Regions from separate parts of the Pseudomonas sp. 18173 genome, predicted to be linked through region 3. Evidence: predicted binding sites of a transcription regulator. Region 3 holds the regulator's gene; each other region holds the start of a gene.

What was found. Region 3 encodes sigma-54, which starts transcription at its own class of promoters, with help from an activator protein. Its sites were predicted from a motif close to ANTGGCATNNANNTTGCTNT; they were not measured.
Region 1: a site for sigma-54 is predicted at 2,682-2,701, ahead of ACLD1X_RS16245 (circularly permuted type 2 ATP-grasp protein). Genes of this name have one in related genera too.
Region 2: a site for sigma-54 is predicted at 2,894-2,913, ahead of flgB (flagellar basal body rod protein FlgB). Genes of this name have one in related genera too.

The regions. Positions count from the first base shown of each region.
Region 1 covers NZ_JBKFTN010000013.1:112,021-118,463, reverse strand. Annotated here, with positions in the region: gene ACLD1X_RS16265 (PLD nuclease N-terminal domain-containing protein) at 30-221, shown strand; gene speE (polyamine aminopropyltransferase) at 483-1,358, shown strand; gene ACLD1X_RS16255 (hypothetical protein) at 1,575-1,808, shown strand; gene ACLD1X_RS16250 (ribonuclease E inhibitor RraB) at 2,019-2,363, shown strand; gene ACLD1X_RS16245 (circularly permuted type 2 ATP-grasp protein) at 2,734-4,143, shown strand; gene ACLD1X_RS16240 (alpha-E domain-containing protein) at 4,156-5,106, shown strand; gene ACLD1X_RS16235 (transglutaminase family protein) at 5,103-5,912, shown strand; gene ACLD1X_RS16230 (c-type cytochrome) at 6,047-6,443, opposite strand, start outside.
Region 2 covers NZ_JBKFTN010000006.1:258,506-264,948, forward strand. Annotated here, with positions in the region: gene flgE (flagellar hook protein FlgE) at 1-1,227, opposite strand, end outside; gene flgD (flagellar hook assembly protein FlgD) at 1,259-1,981, opposite strand; gene flgC (flagellar basal body rod protein FlgC) at 1,997-2,440, opposite strand; gene flgB (flagellar basal body rod protein FlgB) at 2,444-2,851, opposite strand; gene cheR (protein-glutamate O-methyltransferase CheR) at 3,213-4,040, opposite strand; gene ACLD1X_RS09725 (chemotaxis protein CheV) at 4,086-5,018, opposite strand; gene flgA (flagellar basal body P-ring formation chaperone FlgA) at 5,102-5,860, shown strand; gene flgM (flagellar biosynthesis anti-sigma factor FlgM) at 6,029-6,355, shown strand; gene ACLD1X_RS09740 (flagella synthesis protein FlgN) at 6,404-6,443, shown strand, end outside.
Region 3 covers NZ_JBKFTN010000009.1:30,045-36,487, forward strand. Annotated here, with positions in the region: gene lptC (LPS export ABC transporter periplasmic protein LptC) at 1-419, shown strand, start outside; gene lptA (lipopolysaccharide transport periplasmic protein LptA) at 406-954, shown strand; gene lptB (LPS export ABC transporter ATP-binding protein) at 954-1,679, shown strand; gene ACLD1X_RS12340 (RNA polymerase factor sigma-54) at 1,864-3,357, shown strand; gene hpf (ribosome hibernation-promoting factor, HPF/YfiA family) at 3,432-3,740, shown strand; gene ptsN (PTS IIA-like nitrogen regulatory protein PtsN) at 3,753-4,217, shown strand; gene rapZ (RNase adapter RapZ) at 4,220-5,077, shown strand; gene ACLD1X_RS12360 (HPr family phosphocarrier protein) at 5,093-5,368, shown strand; gene pmbA (metalloprotease PmbA) at 5,519-6,443, opposite strand, start outside.

The sequences.
Region 1 (6,443 bases), on a different contig from region 3:
AGGGCAAATCACTCTTCAGGAGCGTCACCATGGGTTCCACGTTCAACAGCCTGGTTGCCTTGATCATTTTTGTCCTGGACATCTGGGCCATCATCAACGTATTCAAAAGTAGCGCCGAGACCGGGATGAAAATCCTCTGGGTACTGTTGATCGCGCTGTTGCCGGTGCTGGGACTGATCATCTGGGCCATCGCCGGGCCGCGGGGCAATGTCAAATTCTGACGGATTTCCCACAGACAACTGCGACCCTGTGGGAGCGGGCTTGCTCGCGAAGAACGATTACGCGGTTCGACGACAAACCGAGTTGCCTACTTCGCGAGCAAGCCCGCTCCCACAGGATTGTGGCAAGTCGAACAAGTGAGGTTCGACCTGTCATGTTCGGCAACGTAGAATGCGCGCCTTTCCCGGTCAATCGAGATGATCGACTGGCCATCATGGGCGGGTAACCGTCCGTTGCCACCCGCATTCATCGGAGCACTTCCCATGAGCAACACCCCGACCAGCGACTACCTGGAAACCCTCTACGAAGGCTACGGCCAGCGTTTTCGCATGGAAAAACTGCTGCACGAAGTGCGCACCGAACACCAGCACCTGGTGATCTTCGAGAACCCGCGCATGGGCCGGGTGATGGCGCTGGACGGTGTGATCCAGACCACCGAAGCCGACGAGTTCATCTACCACGAAATGCTCACCCACGTGCCGATCCTCGCCCATGGCACTGCCAGGCGCGTGCTGATCATCGGCGGCGGCGACGGTGGCATGTTGCGTGAAGTGGCCAAGCACCGCAGTGTCGAGCACATTACCATGGTCGAGATCGACGGCACCGTGGTCGACATGTGCAAGGAGTTCCTGCCGAACCACTCCAAGGGAGCATTCGATGATCCACGCCTGAACCTGGTGATCGACGACGGCATGCGTTTCGTCGCCACCACCACCGAAAAGTTCGACGTGATCATTTCCGACTCCACCGACCCGATCGGACCCGGGGAAGTACTGTTCTCGGAAAACTTCTACCAAGCCTGCCACCGCTGCCTGAACGAAGGCGGCATTCTGGTGACCCAGAACGGCACGCCGTTCATGCAGATCGAAGAAGTGAAGACCACCGCCGGTCGCCTGCGCAGCCTGTTCCCGGACTGGCACTTCTACCAGGCCGCGGTGCCGACCTATATCGGTGGCTCGATGACTTTCGCCTGGGGAGCGACCAATACCGCTTATCGCAAATTGTCCCGCGAAACCCTGCAACAGCGCTTCACGGGCAGCGGCATCATCACTCGCTACTACAATCCTGAAATCCACATCGGTGCCTTTGCCTTGCCGCAATATGTGTTGCAGGCAGTGAACAAGCCAAGCAACGACTGATGGATTGAAACGAAGACCTGTAGGAGCGAGCCTGCTCGCGATGGAAGTGAACGATGACGCGGGATGTCTGATTTAACGCGGCGTTCTCAAGTTTTTCGCGAGCAGGCTCGCTCCTACAGAGATTTGCGATGGGTGCAGATCCACCGGAACAATTAGCCAGCTAACGAGGTCGAGATAGAGGTGAACCCATGCATGGGTTTTATCGAGGAGGCACCAATGCAAAAGTGGAAAGTCACTTTCGTGGATGATCATGGCGAAACCATCAACGAGGTCTTTGAGTGCCCCGAGCGCCCGGACTACGAGCGTGCCGCCAAGCTCATCAAGGCCCGGCTTCTTCCTGTTGCTGCCGCCCTGGACCTGAACGATCTGGAAGGGCGGACCGCCGATGCGGGCGTCAAGGAACTCAAGGCGCAGAACAGCATTCAAATCCTCAGCATCGCTCCAATCTGAACGACACCTGTCACATTCAAATCCAGACCTTGGCAGCGGCTCTATCTTGGGGCTACTCTGCAAGCGAGATCAGCGAATGGATCGCTAAGGTCTGGTCTTGTCAGCTCCATGCTTGTTTCCCGCCGGCACATTGGTTGCCGTCGCTCGCGCTGTTCGGTTGCGGGTGAGGGAGTACGGAAAGTCTATCCATCGTTTTGAGGAGGACGTTTCATGAGCACAGCCTATCAAGAAGACATCAGCAGCAGCGTGCTGCGCCGCATGAAAGAAGGCGGTTTTGACTTTTCACGGTTTCATCCCATCGAGTTCTACGCCATTTTCCCGGATGAGGAGCGGGCACGCAGGGCGGCAGGTCATTTCCACCGTGGTGAATCCCTGGATGCGCAAGTCAGTGTGCGCGACGACGGCGCCTGGGCGCTGGAACTGTGCAAAGTCATGTATGCCACCTACGACGACATCGGCGATTTCGAACAGGGTTTCGAGGCCGTGGTCGAGCCGTTGGGCGGCATCATCGAAGGCTGGGGTGTGAAACAGGAGGTACGAGGGCGACTCGCATAACCTTATGAGCAGTGACAACGGGCATTGACGGCTGACCTTCGGGTTGGCCGTTTTCATTTGTGGGCATTGAACACCGGCAAAAAAAAGCCGCCTGGGCAGGCGGCTAAAAGGGAAGTCCGGTGAGCTTTTCAGCGAATGCCCGGATTATCCCGCAGCCGTTGCCGGGCGGTGAAATCATCTCTGACTATGCTGGTGATAGGCGATCACAGCGCCTTGCAATGAAGCGGGGGGCGATCAGGTTGGGGCATTTACCGCACAGGATTGGTGCGGTGCGTGCGCATAGATTATCCAACTGATTGATATCAAAGCGTTTCTGCCGCTGGCACGGGCCTTGCGAAGGTCCGAGGGTCCGAGTGACAAGGAGTACGGCATGATTCGCACCTGTTTTGATGAAATGTACGATGCCGGCGGTCTGGTCCGCCCGCATTATCGGGAGTTTGCCCGTTGGCTGGCCGAGACACCTGACGAGCTTCTGGCGCAACGGCGACGCGAGGCCGATCTGTTGTTTCATCGTGCCGGGATAACCTTCACGCTCTACGGGGACGAGCAGGGCACTGAGCGCCTGATTCCCTTCGACACCATCCCGCGCAGCATTCCCGCCAGTGAATGGCGGGTCGTCGAGCGCGGCTGCATCCAGCGGGTCAAGGCGTTGAACATGTTCCTCGCCGACCTTTACCACGAGCAGCGCATCATCAAGGCCGGCATCATTCCGGCCGAACAGGTGCTGGCCAACGAGCAGTACCAGTTGGCGATGCAGGGCCTGGACCTGCACCGCGATATCTACTCGCACATCTCCGGGGTCGACCTGGTGCGTGACGGCGACGGCACCTACTACGTGCTCGAAGACAATCTGCGCACACCCAGCGGCGTCAGCTACATGCTTGAAGACCGCAAGATGATGATGCGTCTGTTCCCCGAACTGTTCGCGGCGCAACGCATCGCGCCCATCGACCACTACCCGAACCTGCTGCTCGACACCCTGAAAAGCTCAAGCCCCATCGACAACCCGAGCGTGGTGGTGCTGACACCCGGGCGCTTCAACAGCGCGTTCTTCGAACATGCGTTCCTGGCGCGGGAAATGGGCGTGGAGCTGGTGGAAGGCGCGGATCTGTTCGTGCGTGACGACAAGGTCTACATGCGCACCACCGACGGGCCGAAAGCGGTCGACGTGATTTATCGTCGCCTCGACGACGCCTTCCTCGATCCGCTGGCGTTCAACCCGGAATCGATGCTCGGCGTGCCGGGGCTGCTGTCGTCCTACCGCTCCGGCAACGTGGTGCTGGCCAATGCCATCGGCACGGGGGTGGCGGACGACAAGTCGGTGTACCCGTTCGTTACCGACATGATCCGTTTCTACCTCGACGAAGAGCCGATCCTGAAGAACGTGCCGACCTGGCAATGCCGTAACCCTTCTGAACTTTCCCACGTGCTGGCCAATCTTCCGGAGCTGGTGGTCAAGGAAACCCAGGGCTCCGGCGGGTACGGAATGCTGGTGGGGCCGGCGGCGACGGCGGCGGAAATCGAAGCCTTCCGCGCGCGGATCATCGCCAAGCCCCATGCGTATATCGCGCAACCGACGCTGTCGCTGTCGACCTGTCCGACCTTTGTCGAAAACGGCATTGCGCCACGCCATATCGACTTGCGGCCGTTTGTCCTGTCGGGTCGCGAAACCCGGGTCGTGCCCGGCGGCTTGACCCGTGTCGCCCTGCGCGAAGGCTCCCTGGTGGTCAACTCCTCCCAGGGTGGCGGAACCAAGGACACCTGGGTGGTCGAGGATTAAAGGAAGCCTGCCATGTTAAGTAGAACTGCCTCGGATTTGTATTGGATGTCGCGTTACCTGGAGCGGGCGGAAAACCTCGCACGGATGCTCGACATCAGCTATTCGCTGTCGCTGATGCCGCAAGACGGTCGGGGCGACGGTTTGCACGAACTGGCCATGCCGCTGTTGATCACCGGCACCCTGGACGATTACCTGGAGCGCCATGGCGAACTGCATGCCGAACGGCTGCTGCATTTCTTCGCCCTGGATGCGGCCAACCCGGCGAGCATCTACAGCTGTCTCGGTGCGGCACGGGCCAGTGCCCATGCGGTGCGTGGGCGCATCACCGCCGACATGTGGGAAAACATCAACGCCACCTGGCTGGAAATTCGCGGTATTGCCGAGCAGGGCCTCAGTCGCTACGGCATGAGCCGTTTTTGCGAGTGGATCAAGGAGCGTTCCCACCTGTTCCGGGGCGCGTCATACGGCACCATCATGCGTAACGATGCGTTTCGTTTCATTCGCCTGGGGACTTTTATCGAACGCGCCGACAACACCTTGCGCCTGCTCGATGCCCGTTACGAAATGGCCGGCGATCAGGCCGAGGCGGTCAGCGATGGCACCGCTCACGCGTATTACCAATGGAGCGCGTTGTTGCGGGCGTTGTCGTCGTTCGAGGCCTACACGGAAATCTATCGCGACGCCCCCGGCGCCCGGCATGTCGCCGAACTGCTGTTGCTGCGGGCCGATGTACCGCGATCCCTGCGCGCCTGCACCGAAGAAATCGACCAGATCCTCGCGCAATTGCCAGGGGCCAATGGTCGTCCCGCACAGCGTCTGGCGGCAGAAATGGACGCGCGCCTGCGCTACACCGGTATCCATGAAATTCTCGAGGAAGGCCTGCACGCCTGGCTGACCGAGTTCATCCCGCTGGTGCGCCAGTTGGGTAACGCGATACACAGTTCCTATCTGGAGGCCGCATGAGACTTTCCATTAGCCACGAGACCACCTATCACTACGAAGACAAGGTGCGGGCGAGCATCCAGTACCTGCGGCTGACGCCCCACGACAGCGAGCGCCAGCACGTGCTCAGCTGGCAACTCGACCTGCCGCGTCCGGTGCGGGCGCAACTCGATCCGTTCGGCAACATCCTGCATGTGCTGACCATGGACGAGCCGCACGAGGCGATCATCATCGGCGCCCGTGGCCAGGTCGATATCGACGAATTGCGTGAGGCCGAACACGAGAGCCAGTCGGCATTGCCGTTTCTGCGTTTCACCCGATTGACTGAAGCCGACGCCGCCCTGCGTGCGTTTGCCGAGAAGGCGTGCAAGCAGCGCCGCGATCGCACGGCGTTGATCGACCTGATGCATGGGCTCAACCAGCATATGACCTACACGCCGGGCTCCACGGAAGTGGATACCTGTGCGGCCCAGGCCTTTGCCGGGCGCTCCGGTGTGTGCCAGGACCATACCCATGCGTTCCTTGCCTGCGCGCGCAGCCTGGGCATTGCGGCGCGTTATGTGTCGGGTTATCTGTACAGCGAGAGCAGCGAACACCTGGCCAGCCACGCCTGGGCCGAAGCCTGGCTGGATGATGCCTGGTACAGCTTCGATGTGACCAACGAACTGGCCCGGCCGGAACGTCATTTGAAACTGGCGGTGGGCCTGGATTACCTGGATGCCTGCCCGGTGCGCGGGATGCGCCGGGGCGGCGGGTGTGAGCAGATGCACGCCAAGGTGCTGGTTTCACCGACGCCGGCGCCGGTGATCTCAGTGCAGCAGCAGTAGGCGAGACACTACGGAACCCTGTGGGAGCGGGCTTGCCCGCGAAAGCGATATTGCAGATACGGATGCAGTGACTGGAAAAACGCCATCGTCGGATCGCCGCCCGGACCAAGCCCGCTCCCACAGGTACGATGGAGTTACGGCTTAACCTTGCGCCCAACCATATGCTGCAAATACCCCACCAGCATCCCCAGATCCCCATCCGGCAATACCTCGGTCGAGAACCCGGGCATCTTCGCCTGCGGCCAATGGCGCAAGCCCTGTGGATCGCGAATATAGCGCTTGAGGAAGTCCACGCCGAAATACTCGGTGGGGTTGTACGGAATATTCAGGTCCGGCCCGAACTGCGAGTCGCCGGCGCCATTGAGTCGATGGCAGGCCAGGCAGTTTTTCTGGAACAACGCAAACCCCTTGTTCACCGGATCATCCGCCTTCAAGGCCGGATCGGGCAGCAGGGCTGGGAAGCGCTCGGCCACGGGCGCCAGGCGTTTGATGCTCGCGACCTGGAACGGCCATTGTTCGGGGCTGATGTTG
Region 2 (6,443 bases), on a different contig from region 3:
GGTCAGGTTGACGTTGGACTCTTCCAGGGAGTTGGAAACGATCGAACCCAGGGTGCCGGTTTCCGGTGCATCGTAGCCCGGGATGCCCGATGCGTAGGTTTCTTTCCAGCTGGTGCCGCCTACCGGCTGCAAGCCTTGCTCGTTGGTGAAGCTGGCCAGGGAAATCTGGCCGATCGGCTTGGTCTGGTTGTTGCTGAAGTTGGCCAGCAACACACCGCTGCCGTCGATGGTCAGGTTGGTGATCTGGCCGGTGGCGTAACCGTTCTGCGAAGGAATCGAACGCGCGGTATCGGCGTTGAACTGGGAGGTGTTGGCCATGGAAATGGTCATGCCGGCCGGGTCGGCGGAAGCACCGTTGGCTGTCCACACGCCATTGGTCACGCTGCCCGGCGTCCAGTTGGTGATCTTCAGGTCGCTGCTGATCACCGAGGTCGGTGGCGTGGTTGGCGGCGTCACCGGCGTGCTGACCGAGACCAGTTTACCGGAAGAGTCGAACTTCATGGTCGAAGGGATCGGTGCGATCACCTTGGGATCGGTGCCATCAGGATTGCGACCATCGATCAGGGTGTAGGTATCCCAGGTGTTCGGTCCGGTCTTGACCATGTATTGATCCATGGGGTGCTGGTTACCCTGCGTATCGAAAACCGGGGTACTGAACGACTTGGTGAAGGTCTCGGTCTTGGACGGATCGAACTTGTTGGCGGCCACTGTCTGGTCGATGACCGGCGACGTGGAGTCCAGGTTGATGGTCGACGAAACAAGGTTGGTGGATTTCGGCGCCAGGTTGGAGGTATCGATCCGCAGGTCGGTCAGCACGCCGTTGACGATCTTGCCGTTGGAGTCGACACCGTAACCTTGCAGGCGGGCAGTGCCGTCGCTGTTGGTGACGTAGCCGTCCTTGTCGGTCTTGAACGTACCGGCGCGGGTGTAGGTCAGCGAGCCGTTGTTGCTCAGGACAAAAAAGCCGTTGCCCTGGATACCCATGTCGAGCACGTTGCCGGTGTTGCTCACGTCACCCTGGCCGAACTGCTGGGAAACGTTGGCCAGGCGCACGCCGTTGCCGACGGTCTTGCTGCCGGTGCCCAGGCGGGTCGCCGAGTACACGTCTTCGAATTCTGCGCGGGACGATTTGAAACCGGTGGTCGCAACGTTGGCGATGTTGTTGCCGGTCACGTCCAGTTGTTTGTTGGCTGCATAGAGACCGCTAAGGCCGATATTGAAAGACATCATCCACTCCTTTGTGCCGTGTTAGTCGGCTCTACATACCAATGGTTTGTACTTTGGACAGGGCAACGCTGCCCAGCCCGGCGAGGTTGAGCATCAACTCACCGCCGGTCTGGCTGATGGTCACGCTGTTGACGGTTGCAGGCAGGTTGGTGATCAACGCGACGGACTTGCCATCGATCGTGGTCGTGGCGCCGAAGCTGTAGGTGCCCGCAGGTACCGTCTCACCCGCATCGTTCTTGCCGTCCCAGATGAAGCTGGCGTTGCCGGCCTTCTGCGAACCGAGGTCGATGGTGCGCACGGTCTTGCCACTGGAATCGGTGATCTTCAGGGTGGCAGACGCCACCGAAGACGGAACCACCACCGTGCCGCTGAGGCTCTTGGTGGTATCGACCACAGCCTTGTCGCCCGGCGCGATGACCGAGCGGCCGACCAGCGACGACGCCTGCAGTGCCTGGGACGAGTTGTAGTTGCTGGCCAGGCCGCTCACGGTGTCGTTGAGCGTGGTAATGCCTTCAAGGCTACTGAACTGCGCCAACTGGGCCACGAACGCGCCGTTGTCCTGGGGCTCCAGCGGGTTCTGGTTTTTCAGCTGGGTCACCAGCAACTGCAGGAACGCATCCTTGCCCAGGGCCTTGTTGCCCGTGGCGCTGCCGGCTGCCGACGCGAGGCCGTCAGTCGTGGTGTTGGTCTTGACCGAGGAGTTGGCCAGGATGTCGTTGAGGCTCAAACCACTGGTGGAATCGGTAACACTCATCTGAGTCGCCCCTTATCACTGACCGAGGGTCAGGACCTTCTGCATCATGGTTTTGGCGGTGTTCATCATTTCGGCGTTGGTCTGGAACGAACGGCTCGCGGAAATCATGTCGGCCATTTCTTCAACCACATTGACGTTCGGGTAGTAGACGTAACCCTTGGCATCGGCCGCCGGATGGTTCGGCTCGTAGCGTGCCTCGAGATTGCTCTGGTCTTCGACCACACCCAGCACCTGCACGCCCTGCCCGGCGGCATCCTGGCTCTGGAACAGCGAGTCGCTGCCACCGCTCTGGCCGCCCTGGAACATGGTGGCGAACACCGGGTGACGCGCGCGGTAGGTCTGGTCGATGCTCGACGAGACGGTCTCGGCGTTGGCGATGTTCGAAGCGACGGTGTTCAAACGCGTGGTCTGCGCACTCATGCCGCTACCGGCAATGTTGAAAACACTGGATAGAGACATGGCTTACTCTCCGCGCAAGGCTGATACCAGCCCTTTGAATTTGCTGTTGAGCAGGGTGAAGCTGGCCTGGAAGCCGATCGCGTTTTCCGCGTAGTTCGACTGTTCCAGTTGAGCATCCACGGTGTTCTGGTCGATCGACGGTTGCATCGGCGTGCGATACAGCAACGACTCGTCGCCATTGCCCAGGCCTTCAGCTTCGATATGACGGCTGTTGGTCATGTTCAAGGCAAAGGTGCCGCTCTTGGTTTTCTCGTTCTGCTCGGCGAGCACTTTCGAGAAGTCCAGGTCCCGAGCCTTGTAGTTCGGGGTATCGGCGTTGGCGATGTTGTTGGCCAGGACTTCGGCACGCTGGGCGCGGAAGCCCAGGGCTTGTTCATGGATACCGAGCGCTTTATCGAAGCTGATGCTCATGTCGGGAAACCTTCGGGTGACCTGATTTTTCGTAGGATCAACTTAGCAAGCCCCATGCCAATTCAAAAAAGCCCGAAAACCGGGGCTTTGCCGGCTACGGCAACGCGGCAATGCCAGAAAAGCGGCAACGGTTTTCCGCCGCCTGCCGCTTTTCTGCCGCTTCCACCAATCCAAAGAACACCGCCATCCCTGTAGGAGCGAGCTTGCTCGCGATGGAGGATCGATCAACACCCGCGTCCGCTGACACACCATCGCGAGCAAGCTCGCTCCTACAGGTGTATGCGGTGTTAGCGGGATATCGGCAGGCATAAAAAAACGGGAGCCTCTAAGGACTCCCGTTTTTTGACAACGCCAGCAAAAATCACTTCGCCTGGTAAATGATCCCCGGGCTGCACTGGACCATCTGGTAATGATCCGGCAATCCGTTCAGCGCTTCGGAAGCACCAAGGAACAGGTAACCGCCCGGCTTCAACGTACTGTGGATGCGCAACAGGATGTCCTTCTTCACCTCGGCGGAGAAGTAGATCAGCACGTTGCGGCAAAACACGATATCGAACTTGCCCAGGCTCGCGTAGCTGTCCAGCAGGTTGAAGGAACGGAACTCCACCCGGCTCTTGATCGGTGCCTTGATCGCCCAGCGCCCCGGCCCTTTCGGGTCGAAATAACGCTGCAGGCGCTCCGGTGACAGACCACGGCCGATGGCCAGGCTGTCGTACTCGCCAGTCTTGCAGTTGTTCAGCATGGTGCCGGACAGGTCGGTGGCAACAATCTGCACGCCCATCCTCAACTGGCCCATGTTGACCCGCTCGAACTCGTCGATGGACATCGACAGCGAATACGGTTCCTGGCCTGAGGAGCACGCCGCCGACCAGATGCGCAGGCGCTGGCCGGGACTGGCCTTGATCGCTTCGGGCAGTACCTTGTTCTTCAAGACTTCAAACGGGTAGGTGTCACGAAACCACAGGGTTTCGTTGGTGGTCATGGCGTCTACCACCTGCTCGCGCAAACCGCTGCGCGGCTGGGTCTGCATCCGCTGAACCAGCTCACCCAAAGACTTGATGCCTTGCTGTTCCATCAGTTTGTTGAGACGGCTGGAGACCAGGTACTGCTTGTTTTCACCGAGCAAAATGCCACAGGCTTTTTCCAGGAACACCCGGAACTGTTCGAAATCCAAATTACCCGTAGACAATGATGCCGCCTCTTAAATCGTGTTGACTGCCAGGGGCGCAGGCCCCTAGCTGATATCTGCTGCCTTGATCCGGTCGACTACCCGGGATGCCAGGTCATCAGGACGGAATTTGGCCAGGAAGTCATCGGCACCGACCTTCTTGACCATCGCCTGATTGAAAACCCCCGACAACGAAGTATGCAGGATGATATGAAGCTTTTGCATGCGCGGGTCGTTGCGGATTTCCGCCGTCAGTGTGTACCCGTCCATCTCCGGCATCTCGATGTCGGAGATCATCATCAGGAACTCTTCTTCCGGTTTCTTGCCTTCATCGACCAGTTTGCGCAGGTAATCCAGCGCTTGCCGACCGTCGTTCAGCGCCACCACTTCAACGCCGACCGTTTGCAGGCAGCGCGTGACCTGCTTGCGCGCCACCGACGAGTCGTCGACCGTCAGCACGCGCAACGAAAGCGCCTTGTGCTGGGTTTCGACATCCACCACGCCGACGGAAATCGCTTCCGGTGTCGGCGCCACTTCCGCCAGCACTTTCTCGACGTCGATGATTTCGACCAGCTGATTGTCGACCCGTGTCACCGCCGTCAGGTAGTGATCGCGCCCGGTGCCCTTGGGTGGTGGATGGATCTCCTCCCAGTTCATGTTGACGATGCGCTCCACCGAGCGCACCAGGAAACCCTGGGTCTTGGTGTTGTACTCCGTGATGATCACGAAGGGATTGTTCTTGTCCTTCAAAGCGCCGGAGCCGGTCGCCATCGCCAGATCAAGGATCGGAATGGTCGCCCCCCGGATGTTCGCCACACCGCACACGACAGGACTGGATTTGGGCATCAGCGTCAGCTGGGGGCATTGCAGCACCTCCCGAACCTTGAACACGTTGATCCCGTACAGCTGCTGGCCGTCGAGACGGAACAACAACAGCTCAAGGCGATTCTGCCCCACCAGTTGCGTGCGCTGGTTTACCGCATCCATTACACCAGCCATGCCCAGACTCCTACACCAACGCCAAGTGTTGTTGCGACGCGCCTTCCACACTAAACGGCACGGCGCTTGCTTTTTTAATCGTTATGAACACAGAACCGACATTTTTTCGACGCCTGACCATACCCTGCCGCAAATTGCTCGGCGTGCTGGCGGCTGTTTGCCTGTTCAACGCTGGCAGCCCTGCCCTTGCTGACGCGGTTACCTTGCCTGACATGCTTATCGGCGTCACTCAGGGCTTTCTTGAGTTCACCGTAGAAGACTATCTGGCTACCAGTCAAACGGAAGGTCGCTACGAGATCCAGGTCAACCCGCTCGACCCGCGCATGCACATGCCCATGTGCGACAAGGAATTGACAGCAACCCTTGAGAGCCCCAAGCCGCTGGGACGGGTCACGGTCAAGGTCCATTGCGAGGGTGCCGCCCCCTGGACCGTCTTCGTGCCCGCTCAAGTCCGCCTGTTTCGCGATGTCGTGACCACCGCCCGGCCACTGCGCCGCGCGGCCATTGTCGAGCCTGGGGATGTGGTCCTGCGCGAACGTGATATCAGCCTGATCAGCCAGGGCTACCTGACCTCCCTTGACCAGGCGATCGGGCAGCGACTGACCCGACCAACGGTCGCCGACCAGGTGATTACCCTGGTGCATATCGAACAGGCCGAAGTCATCCGCAAGGGTGATCAGGTGGTGATTACCGCCCGCAGCGGCACGCTCAGCGTGCGCATGCCGGGCGAAGCCCTGTCGAACGGCGGTCTGAGCGAACAGATCCGGGTGAAAAACCTCAACTCCCAGCGAGTCATCAAGGCACAGGTCATGGCGCCGGGGCAGGTGGAAGTGTCCATGTAAGGCTCTCGGTTCACCGGAATGTGGCGCTTGCCGCGGCTGTTCCCTAGACTGTGCTCCATGCAGGGCAAGCGCTGACGCGCGCGAGGTTCATTGATAAATGGACCTAAAGTTTTCCAGGGAATGGCCGAAACCATGGCAAGCGTCCAAATTCCCAGAGGTTTTTTTATCATGGTCATCGATTTCAGCCGTTTGAACAGCTCCTCGTCCCTTACGGGCAGTACACGTACCAGCGCCAGCAAGGAAAGCGCCGAAGCCGGCAAATCCGCGCCGCTGGAGTCCGCGGCCGAACAGGCCGGTACCGTCAAAAGCGGGGAATCGGTACATCTCAGCAATGAGGCTCAACAGTTGCAGAAGGTCACAGACAAGCTGCGCGATCAGCCTGCCGTCGACAAAGCCCGCGTGGCCGAATTGAAAGCAGCGATTGCCGATGGCAGCTATAAGGTCGACAGCAACCGTGTAGCCAGCAAACTGCTCAACTTCGAAGCCCAGCGCTAGGCCACCGCCGGCGCCAGGCTTTTGGACGCTTAAAACCCAAGGCCAGCCATGCACGACACTAATTTACTGCAACTGATCACCGACGACT
Region 3 (6,443 bases):
CCCACAGCGTGCAGTACCTGCCGGACGGCAAGCTGCAATATGATCTGGTGTCCGACAAGGTCGAGCACCTGAAGGCGACCGAGGTGACTTTGCTGACCAACCCCGACCTGAACGTGTTCCGCGGCACTGAATTCCCGTGGCACGTCCAGAGCCTGCAGGGCGAGGTCAACCCTGACGGCACACAGGTAGAACTGATCGATGACGTGCGCATCACGCGCTTCGACGAGAAAAACCGTAAAACCCTGATCACCAGCACCCGCATGACCGTGTTCCCGCAGCAGCAATATGCGCAGACCGAGCAAGACGTTAGAATCGACGGCGCTGGCGGTGTATCGACTGGCAAGGGAATGAAAGCGTATTTGAAAGAAAGCAGGATACACCTGCTATCGAACGTAAGAGGACAGTATGAGGCTCGTTAAAACCCTCCCGATTTTGCTCAGTCTGGGCGCAGCACTGGGAAGCGTGAGCGCCTGGGCTCTGCCGAACGATAGTGAACAACCCATTCGCGTCCAGGCGGACGACGCCCAGCTGGACGACAAGCAAGGCGTTGCCACGTACAAGGGCGATGTGATCATCACCCAGGGCTCGATGATTGTTAAAGGCAATACCGTCACGCTCACCCGCACTCCGGCTGGCGACATCGATGTCGTGACTTCGGTGGGCAACCTGGCGTATTTCGAGCAGAAGCAGAAAGTCGACTCGCCGAAACCGATCCAGGGCTACGGCAAGACCATTCAGTACCATGCCCAGCAAAACCGCATCGTGCTGATCGACCAGGCCAAGGTCATCAGTGATGACGGCAGCACCACCGAAGGCGAGAAAATCGTCTACGACACGGTAAAACAGGTTGCTACGGCCGGCCGTGCGACCGGTGCCTCCGTGACCGCACCACGTCCGCGTATCGACATGGTGATCCAGCCGAAGAAGAAAACCGACGAGAAAAAGGCCCAGTAATGGCAACTCTGAAAGCTCAGCATCTGGCCAAGAGCTACAAGAGCCGCCAGGTCGTGCGTGATGTCAGCCTGTCCATCGACAGCGGCCAGATCGTCGGCCTGCTTGGCCCGAACGGTGCCGGCAAGACCACTTGCTTCTACATGATCGTCGGCCTGGTGCAAGCCGACCAGGGCCGCGTCCTGATCGACGACCTGGACGTCAGCCACCAGCCGATGCACGGCCGCGCAAAGGCCGGCATCGGCTACTTGCCGCAGGAAGCATCGATCTTCCGCAAACTGTCGGTGGCCGACAACATCATGGCCATCCTCGAGACCCGCAAGGAACTCGACAAGGCCGGCCGTCGCAAGGAGCTGGAAAGCCTGCTGCAGGAATTCCACATCAGCCACATCCGCGACAACCTCGGCATGAGCCTGTCCGGCGGCGAGCGCCGGCGTGTGGAAATCGCCCGGGCCCTGGCCACCAACCCGAAATTCATCCTCCTCGACGAACCCTTCGCCGGCGTGGACCCGATTTCGGTCGGGGACATCAAGCAGATCATTCACCACCTCAAGGCCAAGGGCATTGGCGTGCTGATCACGGACCACAACGTTCGTGAAACCCTGGATATCTGTGAAACCGCCTATATCGTCAACGACGGCCAACTGATCGCCGAAGGTGACGCAGAGACCATCCTGGCCAACAACCTGGTCAAGGAAGTGTATCTGGGCCATGAGTTCCGCCTGTAAAGGCAGCGGCATCTGGCAGGTCGCCCGAGCGCTTGTCCCGATAAAAAATCAACACTTTTTTATTGTTACAGCGCTCTAGGCAAACGCTGCAGTTTCGGGCATATAATTTGCTTATGTTTGGCGCCCCGGCGCCCTGTAGTGGATGGCGCATGTGCGCCGGCGAATAAGGTGTTAAGCCCCAGCCATGAAACCATCGCTAGTCTTGAGAATGGGCCAGCAGCTGACGATGACACCGCAGCTGCAACAGGCCATCCGCCTGCTCCAATTGTCGACCCTGGACCTGCAACAGGAAATCCAGGAGGCCCTGGAGTCCAATCCGATGCTCGAACGCCAGGAAGAAGGCGACGACTTCGACAATTCCGACCCCCTGGCCGACAACGCCGAACAAAAGCCCAACACCGACATCCAGGAACCCTCCTACCAGGAAAGCGCGCCGACGGTGGATAACCTCGATGAGGGCGACTGGAACGAGCGCATTCCCAACGAACTCCCCGTCGACACCGCATGGGAAGACGTTTACCAGACCAGCGCCAGCAGCCTGCCCAGCAACGATGACGACGAGTGGGACTTCACCACCCGCACCTCGGCCGGCGAAAGCCTGCAAAGTCATTTGCTGTGGCAACTGAACCTGGCTCCGATGTCCGATACCGATCGCCTGATCGCCGTGACCCTGATCGACTGCATCAACAATCAGGGCTATCTGGACGAAACCCTCGAGGAGATCCTCGAAGCCTTCGATCCGGAACTGGACATCGAACTGGACGAAATCGAAGCCGTCCTGCACCGCATCCAGCAATTCGAGCCCGCCGGCATCGGCGCCCGCAACCTGGGCGAATGCCTGCTGCTGCAATTGCGCCAGCTGCCGGCCAAGACCCCCTGGCTGGCCGAGGCCAAGCGCCTGGTCACCGACTACATCGACTTGCTCGGCAGTCGCGACTACAGCCAGTTGATGCGCCGCATGAAGCTCAAGGAAGACGAGCTGCGCCAGGTCATCGAACTGGTCCAGAGCCTCAATCCGCGTCCGGGCTCGCAGATCGAGTCCACCGAAGCCGAATACGTCGTGCCTGACGTCATCGTGCGCAAGGACAACGAGCGCTGGCTGGTGGAGCTGAATCAGGAGTCGGTGCCACGGCTGCGGGTCAACGCCCAGTACGCCGGGTTCGTGCGCCGCGCCGACACCAGTGCCGACAACACCTTCATGCGCAATCAGTTGCAGGAGGCCCGCTGGTTCATCAAGAGCCTGCAAAGCCGTAACGAGACCCTGATGAAGGTTGCCACCCAGATCGTCGAGCATCAGCGCGGGTTCCTCGAATATGGCGACGAAGCCATGAAGCCGCTGGTCCTGCATGACATCGCCGAAGCGGTCGGCATGCATGAGTCGACGATTTCACGGGTGACCACCCAGAAGTTCATGCACACCCCCCGGGGCATTTATGAACTGAAATACTTTTTCTCAAGTCACGTAAGCACCTCCGAAGGCGGCGAATGCTCGTCCACGGCGATCCGGGCGATTATCAAAAAACTGGTTGCCGCGGAAAATCAGAAAAAGCCGTTGAGTGACAGCAAGATCGCTGGTTTACTGGAGGCACAAGGCATTCAGGTGGCCCGCCGCACCGTCGCCAAGTACCGCGAATCCCTCGGGATCGCGCCTTCGAGCGAACGCAAGCGGTTGATGTAGGGCCACGCCACAGCGTTCCAGTGGTAGATCATCTGGTCTACCGCTTTATGCACTGGCAACGAAGGAGAAGCTGTATGCAAGTCAACATCAGTGGACACCAACTGGAAGTGACCGAACCTCTTCGCTCCTACATCGGCGAAAAACTCGAACGATTGGAGCGTCATTTCGACAAGATCACTAACGTGCAGGTCACGATGACCGTCGAAAAACTGAAGCAGAAAATCGAAGCCACGCTGCATATTCCCGGGAATGAAGTGGTCGCAAACGCGGAACATACCGATATGTACGCCGCGATCGATGCACTCACCGACAAGCTGGATAAACAACTCAAAAAGCATAAGGAAAAGACCCAGAGCCTCCTTCAGGGCGCAACCGGTCGTTAACACTCCCAACCCATGATCCGACTTGAAAGTATCCTGACCCCCGGCCGTTCCCTGGTGAACGTGCCGGGTGGCAGTAAAAAGAAAGCCCTCGAACAAATTGCCAATCTGATCGCCCGCGAAGTGCCGGCTCTGGAGATGCAAGATGTCTTCGAGGCGCTGATTGCCCGTGAAAAACTCGGTTCCACAGGTTTTGGCAACGGCATCGCTATTCCACACTGCCGTCTCAGGGGCTGTGTTTCGCCCATCAGCGCCTTGATGCACCTGGACGCCCCGATCGATTTCGACGCCATCGACGGCGCGCCGGTTGACCTGCTGTTCGTGCTGCTGGTCCCGGAAGCCGCCACCGATGCGCACCTTGAGCTGCTGCGCCAGATCGCCAGCATGCTCGACCGCAAGGACGTGCGCGACAAACTGCGCAGCGCCCCAAGCAATGAAGCCCTGTATCAGGTTGTCCTGGACGAGCAAAACGGTCAGTAATCATGCGCTTGATCATCGTCAGTGGCCGTTCCGGCTCAGGTAAAAGTACCGCCCTCAACGTCCTTGAGGACAACGGGTACTACTGCATCGACAATCTGCCTGCCGGCCTGCTGCCGGAACTGGCCGAACGAGCGCTGATTCATACCGAACTGTTGCAGCCGCTGGTCGCCGTCTCCATTGACGCCCGCAACCTGCCCAGCCACCTGTCACGCTTCCCCGACCTGCTCGAAGAAGTCCGCAACCGCCATATCCAGTGCGATGTCCTGTACCTGGACGCCGACGAAGAAACCCTGCTCAAGCGCTTCTCGGAAACCCGCCGGCGCCACCCCCTGAGCAACGCCAATCGCTCGCTGGCCGAAGCCATCAACGTCGAGAGCGTGCTGCTCGGGCCGATTGCCGACCTCTCCGATCTCAAGATCAACACCACCAACCTGAACCTGTATCAACTGCGCGATGCCATCAAGCTGCGCCTGTTGAATCAGCCGGAACCCGGCACTGCGTTCCTGGTGGAATCCTTCGGGTTCAAACGCGGCATGCCGGTGGACGCCGACCTGGTGTTCGATGTGCGTTGCCTGCCCAACCCTTACTGGAAACCGGAATTGCGCGAGCAGTCAGGGCTTGATCAACCGGTTGCCGAATATCTGGCGGCACAGCCGGATGTCGAAGAGATGTTCCAGGACATTTCCACATACCTGCTAAAGTGGCTGCCTCGTTTTGCCGCCAGCAACCGCGCCTACGTCACCATTGCCATTGGCTGCACTGGCGGACATCACCGCTCCGTCTACCTGACCGAGCGTCTGGGGCAGACGCTGCAAAAATCCCTGAAGAACGTCCAGGTTCGCCACCGCGACCTCAGCTAAAGGATTCACATCGCGATGCCTGCTCTGGAAATCGAAATCATCAATAAACTGGGTTTGCATGCCCGGGCGTCGGCAAAATTCGTTGGTGTTGCCGGCCAATTCAAGGATTGCACGATCCGCGTGGGTCGCACCCCGGAATCCACCGTCGATGGAAAAAGCATCATGGCCATGATGATGCTCGCTGCCGGCAAGGGCACGAAAATCCATCTGAGCACGGAAGGCGAGCAGGAACAGGAAGCGATGGATGCGCTGGTAGCCCTGATCAACAATTACTTCGACGAAGGCGAGTAAACGCCGCGGCTTTGTGGTGAGGGGGCGCCGTATCCATCACCATCATCAAGCAAATCGGCGTTCTTGTTTCTTTGTTTCTCCAGACTCCGTGAAGAACCATAAAAAAGGCGCGCCACCCATTGGGTGGCGCGCCTTTTTTGTCACGGGAGATTAACTGCCCGCTACGGTCATCCGCTCGATCAGCACCGAACCGGTGCGGATGTTGCTGCGAAGTTCGAGATCATTACCGACCGCGACGATCTGCTTGAACATGTCGCGCATGTTGCCGGCGATGGTCACTTCCTGGACCGCGAACTGGATTTCGCCGTTCTCGACCCAGTATCCCGCCGCACCCCGGGAGTAATCGCCCGTGACCATGTTCAGCCCCTGGCCCATCAACTCGGTGACCAACAAGCCGCGCCCCATGCGCCGCAGCAAGGCCGCCTGGTCTTCATCACCATGGGTGACGAACAGATTGTGCACGCCGCCGGCGTTGGCCGTGCTCGGCATGCCCAGCTTGCGACCGGAGTAGGTACCGAGGATGTATGACACCAGCTCGCCTTTTTCGACGAATGGTTTGGCGTAGGTTGCCAAGCCGTCACCGTCGAACGCTGCGCTGCCCATGGCACGCATCAGGTGCGGACGCTCGTCGATGGTCAGCCACTCCGGAAACAGTTTCTGGCCGAGAGTACCCTCAAGGAACGAAGACTTGCGATACAGGCTGCCACCGGAAATCGCCGACAGGAAACTGCCGAACAGCCCCCCGGCCAACTCTGCGGAAAACAACACCGGCACCTCGCAAGTCGGCACCGGACGCGCGCCCAGACGGCTCGCCGCCCGTTGCGCAGCGCGCTGGCCGATGCTGACCGGGTCGGCGAGCAGATTGCCCTGGCGGTTCACGTCATACCAGTAATCGCGCTGCATCTGGCCGTCCGCTTCGGCGATCATCACGCAGCTCAAGCTGTGACGAGTCGATGCGTAACCGCCGATGAACCCGTGGCTGTTGCCATAAACGCGGCAGCCCTGATGGGTACTGAGGGTCGTGCCGTCGGCGTTCTTGATCCGGCTGTCGGCGGCAAACGCCGCGGCTTCGCAG